Regions from separate parts of the Rhizobium sp. CB3090 genome, predicted to be linked through region 2. Evidence: riboswitches for the same ligand, from Rfam matches in the RefSeq annotation. Region 2 holds a riboswitch; each other region holds the start of a gene.
The links. Region 2 has a riboswitch for thiamine pyrophosphate ahead of thiB (thiamine ABC transporter substrate binding subunit). Riboswitches for the same ligand answer to the same signal wherever they lie in the genome.
Positions count from the first base shown of each region.

Region 1 (3,276 bases), on a different replicon from region 2:
TGACTATGGCCGTCGTCATCCCGATCACCGGATACCTGCTGCAGCGGCTCAACACTCGGCCGGTTTTCATTCTCGCCATGTCGCTGTTCAGCGCCGGCACGCTGATATCGGCGCTGGCACCTGGGTTTGTCGTCATTGTCATCGGCCGCATTGTGCAGGCATCGGGCACGGCGATCATGATGCCGCTGCTGATGACGACGGTGATGACCCTGGTACCGCCGGAATCCCGCGGCAGGACCATGGGCAATATCTCTGTCGTCATATCGGTAGCGCCGGCCATCGGGCCAACCATTTCCGGCCTTATTCTTTCCGCACTCGAATGGCGCTGGCTGTTCCTCCTGGTGTTGCCGATCGCGCTGTCGGCATTGGCGCTCGGCGCCTTACGGATAAAGAATGTGACGGTTCCGACCACGGCGCCGATCGATATTCTTTCGATCTTCCTCTCCGCCATCGGCTTCGGCGGCTTCGTCTATGGCCTTAGCGGTCTGGGTGAAGCGGCACTTCATCCGCCGGCGATATCGCCGTGGATTCCGCTTCTGACCGGCGCTGTCGTCATCGCGGTTTTCATATTGCGTCAGTTGCAATTGCAAAAACAAAATAGAGCGCTGCTCGATCTGCGTACTCTGACCACAAAGACATTCACGATCGCCGCGGCCATGATGGCGGTGCTGATGATGTCGATGTTCGGCGTCTTCATCCTACTGCCTATCTACCTGCAAAACGTGCTGGGATTGTCGACCCTGGAAACCGGGCTGCTGTTGCTCCCCGGTGGGCTGATCATGGGCCTTTGCGCCCCAACGGTCGGGCGCCTGTTCGATAGATTCGGCCCGGCGCCGCTGATCATTCCGGGAGCGATCATACTCAGCGTGGTGATGGGCGGACTGGTCTTCATACAGCAGGATACACCATTCTGGATGCTGCTGGTCGCCCATATCGTGCTCAGCATCGGTCTTGCCCTGATGTTCACACCACTGTTCACCGTCAGCCTGGGATCGCTGCCGCCAAACCTTTATTCGCACGGCAGCGCCATGCTCGGCGCGACCCAACAGGTCGCCGGCGCCGCCGGCACCGCGCTGTTCGTCGCGATCATGACCCTGCGAGCCACCAGCCTCTCCGCCGGCGGCGTCGGTGCCCTGGCCGCAACGACCGGCGGCATCAAGGCGGCATTTCTCTGCGGGACGATCATCTCCCTGGGAGCGATCGTAGCTGCGTTGTTTATCAGAAAGCCGGAACACGGGCCGGATATGGGACACCGCCACTAGACGATTTGTTAATGACAGGACGGTCTTTCTCTGCGAAAAAGATGCCGATGAGAGACAGGGGCGCCCGTCGTGTGATGGGCTGAGAAGCACCCTTTGAACCTGAACCAGATAATGCTGGCGGAGGGAGTCGCTCGGGGTCTCGGCGTGCTCTTGTCGTCATCCCCGCGCCTCGCCCCGCCCGAACGGGGCAATATGCAAAACAACACTGTTCCCGGCATACTGATGACAGCAATGCGGTCAAACCCTCCGCTAGTGCCTTGCATCACCAACTTAGTCGCGATCTCCGGTGCACTATCCACCGGCTGGATCAGAAAGGCACGCCCATGATCCGAAACGTCCTATCCATCGCCGGCTCCGACCCTTCCGGCGGCGCCGGCATCCAGGCCGACCTCAAGGCATTTTCTGCCCGGGGCGTCTATGGCATGGCGGCGCTGACCGCGTTGACGGCCCAGAACACGCAGGGCGTTTCCGCCGTCCACCCTGTTCCTCCGCAATTCGTCGCCGAACAGATCAAGGCGATCTTTGCCGATGTGCGCGTCGATGCCGTCAAGATCGGCATGATCGCCAATGCCGCAATCGCCGAAGCCGTTGCCGATGCACTCGCTCCTCACCAAGGCGTTCCGATCGTGCTGGACCCCGTCATGATCGCCAAGGGCGGAGCAGCGCTGCTTGCCGCGGATGCTGTAGACATCCTGACTGAGCGGCTTCTTCCGCTGGCCACGCTGTTGACGCCCAATCTGCCGGAAGCAGCCGCACTTCTGCACGAATCGGAGGCCGAAAATCGCGAGACGATGGCCCGGCAGGCGGAAGCCCTCATAAGGCTCGGTGCGCGGGCTGTTCTGGTCAAGGGCGGACATCTTGCCGGCAATGAGAGCCCGGACGTGCTCGCAAGCCCGGAGGGCCTGATCTGGTTCGAGGCCGGCCGCGTTCCGACGGGGAATACGCACGGAACCGGCTGTACGCTAGCCAGCGCGTTGGCGGCCGAGATCGCCAAGGGCTCGGCGCTGCCGCAAGCCGTCGCCACCGCCAAAGATTATCTTGCAGGCGCGGTTGCCGCGGCCGAAACGCTGTCCGTCGGGACAGGGCACGGACCCGTGCAACACTTTTATGCGCTTTGGCCAGCATAGGTGAGGCGGGATGAGAGCAGACAGGTCCTTAGGGCGACCATCGCCCTCGTCCGCAGAGACTTGAGAGGCCCGACCACCTGCCTCGTGAGTTGTATCGGTAGCCGAGCCTCAATCAACCGCAAGGCGTTGCGGCGATTATTTATTTGCTCTCCACTAAATGAATGGCAGCTGAACAACATACAGCTTATAGGCGAATATCTTCACCGCAATATAGGTTTGATGGATAGGCTGCTCTAGCTCGCCTTGTGCCGGCGCCGGCTATGCTGGAGGTCGATGAACGTGTGCCACAGGATCGTAGCAAGGATGATGGCGCCGCCGAAAAACGTCGCAGCCGGCGGTCTTTCGGAAAAGAACAGCCAGACCCAGAAAGGTGTCAACACGATTTCCATCGTCCCGATAAGCGCGGCTTCCGCCGGCGGCATGCGCTTTGCCCCGGCTAGAAATAGCACGAGCGCAAAGGAGAAATTGGTCGCTCCGAAGGCGGCAAGCACCAGCCAATTGTGCAGATCGAGCGAGCCGGCCGAGCCGAACGGCGCGAAGATGATGAGCGTCAGGAAGGCGCTGACGATGGTCGGCGGCAGGCTCGGTACGCTGCGATCGATGCGCGGAATGATGATAATCAGGGCGAACGAAGCCGTCATGCCGAGCGCCAGGAGATCACCGAGACCGGTGCCGCCGCCGACTGAGGCGGCGACGATGATCGCTACGCCGACCAAACAGACGCCGCCGGCAACAAGGGTTCGCCTCGGCACGCGCTCCTTCAGGATCGCCCAGCCTAGCAAGGCGGCGATGAAGGGCGCCGTGGCATAGATCATGGTCACGTTTGCAACCGTGGTCATATAGAGTGCGCCGATGAAGCAGGCCTGACTGAAGGTCTGGCATGCGAT
Region 1 covers NZ_CP121663.1:1,028,794-1,032,069, forward strand. The annotation lists gene QA646_RS23470 (DHA2 family efflux MFS transporter permease subunit) at 1-1,262, shown strand, start outside; TPP riboswitch at 1,309-1,405, shown strand; gene thiD (bifunctional hydroxymethylpyrimidine kinase/phosphomethylpyrimidine kinase) at 1,586-2,389, shown strand; gene QA646_RS23480 (DMT family transporter) at 2,623-3,276, opposite strand, start outside.
Region 1: linked by a shared signal. The riboswitch ahead of thiD (bifunctional hydroxymethylpyrimidine kinase/phosphomethylpyrimidine kinase) and the one ahead of thiB (thiamine ABC transporter substrate binding subunit) in region 2 are both predicted to bind thiamine pyrophosphate.

Region 2 (3,276 bases):
GAACGCGCCCGTTATCAAAGCTATTCCAGCCTGGTGCTGATGGCCTCCGGCGCCATCGGCCCCGTTCTCGGCGGCACGATGAGCGACCTCTTCGGCTGGCGCTCGATCTTCCTCGTCAACGTGCCGATCGGCTTCGTCGTTTTGACCGGCCTCGCTTTCATGCTGCCCTATCGCAAACCGGGCCGCAAGCCGAAGATCGACTATGCCGGCGCGCTCCTTCTCGCGCTGACCACCACCAGTATCGTGCTTGCCGCCGACGGCACCGAGCTCTTCGGTTCGCTGCTCTCGCCGCAATGCCTCGGCATCATCGCTTTCGGCGCCCTCTGCGCGCTGGCCTGGGTCTTCGTCGAACGCCGTGCACCGGAGCCTATCGTGCCGATGACGCTGTTCCGCAACCCGACCTTCGGCCTGCTGCTGATCATCTCGGTCACCAGCGGCGCTGTCGCGATCGGCATGGTCAACTACTTCGCGCTCTTCCTGCAGACGACGACCGGACTGTCGCCGTCGATGGCCGGCCTGCTGTTCATCCTGTTGACCGGAGGTATCGTCTGCGGTTCGCTTTCGGCCGGCCGGCTGATCTCGATCAGGGGCCGCTACAAGCCCTTCGCCATCGCCAGCGCCGCCTGCAGCACCATCGCCTTCGCCGCACTGGCGCAGGCCCATGCCGGCACGCCCATCGTCTTCATCGGCGCGCTGATGCTGCTGCACGGCATCGGCATCGGCTTGGCGCAACAGGTTCCGGTCATCGGCGTGCAGAATGCCGCCGCAAGGGGTGATGTCGGTGCGGCCACCGGCGCCGTGACGCTCTCGCGCATGGGCGGCGCCTCGATCGCCATTTCCATCTATGGTGCCATCATCGCCGCCAAACTCGGCAATGTCGGCGTCTCCATTCCGGGCGTCGCCAACATCGAGGAACTGACGCCGAAGATGATGGCGGCCTTGCCGGAGGCCACGCGCGAAAGCGTCGCCAATGCCTACGCGAGCGCCTTCAGTCCGCTGTTCATGACGGCCGCTGCCATCTGCTTCCTCGGCCTGCTGACGGCGATCACATTGAAGAACGTGCAATTGCCCGGCGCCGCCAAGACGCTCGACAGCCGGACAGCCGCCCACGCCGCCGAGTAAAAAAACGCGTCCTGCAATCGACAAGGGAATCATCCACTTTTTATTCCCTTGTCATCCCTTCATCACAGGACTAAACCTGCCAACGCTCTAACGGGGTGCCTTATGTCTTTTCAAGACATCTGGCTGAGAGGCTTTCACCGGCCAACCCGCGGAACCTGATCCGGCTAACACCGGCGGAGGGATTAGACGCGTGACACAATCATAGCGCCCTTTTCCCGTTCAAGACAAACCAACGAAGAGGCGCTGTCATGCCCAACCGATCGCTGTTATCACTGTTTGCCGGCTTGGCTCTCGCCGCCGGCGCGACGCTTTTTGCCGCTGAGCGCGCCGAAGCCGCCGACAAGACGCTCACCATCTATACCTATGAGAGCTTCACCGCCGACTGGGGTCCGGGCGCCAAGGTCAAGGCCGCTTTCGAGAAGACCTGCGGCTGCACCGTCAATTACGTCAGCGTCACCGACGGCGTCGCGCTGCTTTCCCGGCTGAAACTGGAAGGTACGGGCACCAAGGCCGACGTCGTTCTTGGCCTCGACACCAATCTCGTCGACGAAGCCAAGGATACCGGCCTGTTCGATGCCAGCGGCATAGACACCTCCGGCCTCAAGGTTCCCGGCGATTTCAAGGACGATGTCTTCGTCCCCTATGATTACGGCCATTTCGCCGTCGTCTATGATACGCAAACGATCAAGAACCCGCCGAAGAGCATGAAGGATCTGGTCGAAGGCGATCCGTCGCAGAAGATCGTCATCGAGGATCCCCGCACCTCGACGCCGGGTCTCGGCCTGCTGCTCTGGGTGAAGTCGGTCTATGGCGACAAAGCTGCGGAAGCCTGGACAAAGCTCAAGGGCCGCATCTTGACCGTGACGCCCGGCTGGTCGGAAGCCTATGACCTCTTCACCAAGGGCGAAGCGCCGATGGTGCTCTCCTACACGACATCGCCGGCCTATCACATGATCACGGACAAGACCGATCGCTATCAGGCCGCCGCCTTCTCCGAAGGTCACTACATCCAGATCGAAGTCGCCGGCCTGATCAAGTCGTCGCCGAACAAGGAGCTTGCCCGCGACTTCCTGAAATTCATGATCTCGCCAGGCTTCCAGGACACCATCCCGACCAACAATTGGATGATGCCGGTCTCGGCGACGTCCGAGCCGCTCCCGGATGCATTCAGCAAGCTGGTCGTCCCGTCGAAGACCTTCCTAATGAGCCCCGACGCGGTCGAGAAGAACCGCAAGGCCTGGATCGACGAATGGCTGGCCGCCACCAGCACCAATTGACGGTGAGATGTTGCTGACGGCGCCGGAGAAAAGACATGCCATTGCCGGCGGGGCCTTCAGCCTCGCCAGCATCGTGTTTTTCATCGGCCTTGCCATCATCACCCTACTTGCCGCCGGCATCGAATCCGCCGGCGGTAATCCGCTTACCGATCCCTATCTTCTGCGCGTGCTGCGTTTCACACTGCTGCAGGCGACACTGTCCACCCTTCTTTCCGTCGCGCTTGCAATTCCCGTCGCCCGTGCGCTGGTGCGGCAGCCGCGTTTCCCCGGTCGGCTGTGGCTGATCCGCCTGATGGCTGTCCCCATGGGCTTGCCGGTGCTGATCGGTGCACTCGGCCTGCTCGGCATATGGGGGCGTCAGGGCATCTTCAATCAGGCGCTGACGGGGCTCGGGCTGTCGCAACCGGTCAGCATCTACGGGCTGACCGGCATCCTGCTCGCGCACGTCTTCTTCAACCTGCCGCTGGCCGCCCGCCTGATGCTTGCCGGGCTGGAGCGCGTGCCGGCGGAATATTGGCTGATGGCCGGCGGACTCGGCATGCGCCCGGCCTCCGTCTTTCGTTTCATCGAATGGCCAATACTGCGCGGCCTCATTCCCGGCGTCGCCGGTCTGATCTTCATGCTCTGCGCCACCAGTTTTACACTGGTGCTGATCCTCGGCGGCGGCCCGGCTGCGACCACGCTCGAAGTGGCGATCTATCAGGCACTGCGCTTCGATTTCGATCCCGGCCGCGCCGTGGCCCTGTCCCTTCTGCAGATCGTGGTAACCGCCGCAGTTCTCAGTGCGATGGCCTTGCTTCCGGCACCAGACGATCATGGGCTGACGGCGGGCCGTGCCGTACAGCGGATCGACGGAACATTGCCCGCCGCCAAATTG
Region 2 covers NZ_CP121662.1:3,314,022-3,317,297, forward strand. The annotation lists gene QA646_RS15940 (MDR family MFS transporter) at 1-1,122, shown strand, start outside; TPP riboswitch at 1,204-1,321, shown strand; gene thiB (thiamine ABC transporter substrate binding subunit) at 1,371-2,399, shown strand; gene thiP (thiamine/thiamine pyrophosphate ABC transporter permease ThiP) at 2,407-3,276, shown strand, end outside.

Region 3 (3,276 bases), on a different replicon from region 2:
ATTGTCATAGGTGACAACCGACCATCCCGCCTCGGCGAAAGCCTTGCAGCAATGGGAACCGATATAACCGGCCCCACCTGTGACGAGGACGGTCGTCATTCGGCAGCGATCGAATGCGAGCGGTCCGACGAAAGCAAGTCGTCGAAATAGGCGATCGTTCTGGCAAGCCCGTTCCGCAACTGGACCTTCGGTTTCCAGCCGAGTTCGCTCGTGGCGAGGCCGATGTCCGGCCGTCGCTGTCTGGGATCATCGGCAGGCAAGGGCATATATTTTATCTTCGATCGGCTCCCGGTCAGTTCTATGACGAGCGTGGCAAGCTCCAACATCGTAAACTCGACCGGATTGCCTAGATTAATCGGGCCGGTGACATCTTCCTTTGTCCCCATCAGACGAACCAGGCCGTCAATGAGGTCGTCGACATAACAGAACGACCGCGTCTGCTGGCCGTTGCCATAAACCGTTATCGGCTTGTTCTGCAGCGCCTGCACGATGAAGTTGGAAACGACACGGCCGTCATCGGGGCTCATTCTTGGACCGTAGGTGTTGAAGATGCGCGCCACCTTGATCTGGAGCCGGTGCTGGCGCCAGTAATCGAAGAACAGGGTCTCGGCGCAGCGCTTGCCCTCGTCGTAGCAGGATCGCGGTCCTATCGGGTTCACTTTTCCCCAATAGTCCTCCTGTTGAGGATGGATCTCGGGATCGCCATAGACTTCGGACGTGGAGGCCTGGAGGATTTTTGCGCCGACCCGCTTGGCGAGGCCCAGCATGTTGATCGCACCATGGACGCTGGTCTTGGTCGTCTGCACCGGATCATACTGGTAGTGAACCGGACTTGCCGGACAAGCGAGATTGTAGATCTCGTCGACCTCTACATAGAGGGGAAAGGTGATGTCGTGACGGACGATTTCGAAAGACCTGTTGTCCAGCAGGTGGGAGACGTTGCTCTTACGTCCCGTAAAGAAATTATCTACGCAAATAACCTCTTGTTTCTCTTCCAAAAGTCGTTCGCACAGGAATGAGCCGAGGAAACCTGCACCGCCCGTAACTAGGATTCGCTTTGTTTGTTGCATGGTCGACTATCCCGCAGCCAACACGGTGATGCTGCTACCGTCGAAAACCGCGACAAGCGCCAGGGCGAGGATGCTGTTTCCGGGGACGCCATTCATGTTCATCGACCTTCTCCGCATTCTTCGCAAAAGCGATCGGACATCCCGCCGCTTTCTTCGCCCGAGGGAACTGGAGCAGCGGTCGGTACAAATCCATGCCATTCGGACCAAAGATTGTCCCCTCGGACGTAAGTCTTGTCATGAGTAGGACTTTAGTCTGATGCGGGCGAGTCTGTGCGACCCGGTCCGCCGCAGTCGTGGTTCCAGGGTTGACATGGGCTGAGGCCCGGACATAGTCTTTGCGACATTCACCAGGGGGGTCCCGGCAAGGGGCTGAGATACTGCTAGGCAATGCGGCTTTGCCGATTGTGGGCGCAGTGACCCGTTGAACCTGATCCAGTTCATACTGGCGTAGGGACGGTGCAAGCGCTCGAGGCTTCGGATTCCGCGTGGATTCTATGCCGGCGTCTTTCCATCATTCCGGCTGATTGACTGGGTCTCCAACTGCAACTTGGAGCCTCAAACCATGAATATTGCCGCAAAGAACCTCACCCCGACCGTCACCACCGGCCCGCTGCCGGCATCGCAAAAAATCTATATCCCCGGAGACATACACACCGATATCCGCGTACCGATGCGCGAGATCAGCGTCCATCCGACGGCGGGCGAGCCGCCCGTTGTCGTCTACGATTCCTCCGGACCCTATACCGTCGAAGGTGCCGATATCCGCATCGAGCAGGGCCTGTCGCAGCTCCGTCGCGACTGGGTGCTCGCCCGCGGCGACGTCGAGGCCTATGAGGGCCGGCATGTGCGTCCCGAAGATAATGGCTTCGTCACCGGCGAGCGGTTGACGCCGGAGTTCCCGGCCAAGCGCCAGCCGCTACGGGCCAAGAATGGCAAGGCCGTGACCCAGCTCGCCTATGCACGCGCCGGTACCATCACGCCGGAAATGGAATTCATCGCCATCCGCGAAAATCTCGGCCGCAAGGCAAAGGCTGAAGCCCTGGTTCGTGATGGCGAGAGCTTCGGCGCCCATATTCCGGATCATGTGACCCCGGAATTCGTCCGCCAGGAGGTCGCCGCCGGCCGCGCGATCATCCCGGCCAACATCAATCACCCGGAAAGCGAGCCGATGATCATCGGCCGGAACTTCCTGGTGAAGATCAACGCCAATATCGGCAATTCCGCCGTCACCTCCTCGATGGCCGAGGAAGTCGAAAAGATGGTCTGGGCCGCCCGCTGGGGTGCTGATACCGTGATGGATCTCTCGACCGGCCGCAACATCCACAACATCCGCGAATGGATCATCCGCAATTCGCCGCTGCCGATCGGCACGGTGCCGCTCTATCAGGCGCTGGAAAAGGTCGAGGGCATCGCCGAAAATCTCACCTGGGAAGTCTATCGCGACACGCTGATCGAGCAGGCCGAACAGGGTGTCGACTATTTCACCATTCACGCTGGCGTGCGGCTGCATTACATTCCGCTGACCGTCAATCGCGTCACCGGTATCGTCTCGCGCGGCGGCTCGATCATGGCCAAGTGGTGTCTGCATCATCACAAGGAAAACTTCCTCTACGAGCATTTCGAGGAAATTTGCGACATTTGCCGTGCCTATGACGTCTCCTTCTCACTCGGCGACGGCCTGCGTCCTGGCTCGATCGCCGATGCCAACGATGCCGCGCAATTCGCCGAGCTTGAGACATTGGGCGAACTGACGAAGATCGCCTGGGCTAAAGATTGCCAGGTGATGATCGAAGGCCCCGGCCATGTTCCGATGCACAAGATCAAGGAGAACATGGACAAGCAGCTTGCCGTGTGCGGCGAGGCGCCTTTCTACACGCTCGGGCCGCTGACGACCGATATCGCGCCGGGCTACGATCACATCACCTCGGGCATCGGCGCGGCAATGATCGGCTGGTTCGGCACGGCCATGCTCTGCTACGTCACCCCGAAGGAACATCTGGGCCTGCCCGACCGCAACGACGTTAAGACCGGCGTCATCACCTACAAGATCGCCGCCCATGCGGCCGATCTTGCCAAGGGGCATCCGGCCGCCCAAGTCCGCGACGATGCACTGTCGCGTGCCCGCTTCGAATTCCGCTGGGAGGATCAGTTCAACTTGTCGCTTGATCCCGATACCGCCCGCAGCTTCCACGACGAAACCTTGCCG
Region 3 covers NZ_CP121663.1:334,639-337,914, forward strand. The annotation lists gene galE (UDP-glucose 4-epimerase GalE) at 1-99, opposite strand, end outside; gene QA646_RS20275 (UDP-glucuronic acid decarboxylase family protein) at 96-1,070, opposite strand; TPP riboswitch at 1,410-1,542, shown strand; gene thiC (phosphomethylpyrimidine synthase ThiC) at 1,633-3,276, shown strand, end outside.
Region 3: linked by a shared signal. The riboswitch ahead of thiC (phosphomethylpyrimidine synthase ThiC) and the one ahead of thiB (thiamine ABC transporter substrate binding subunit) in region 2 are both predicted to bind thiamine pyrophosphate.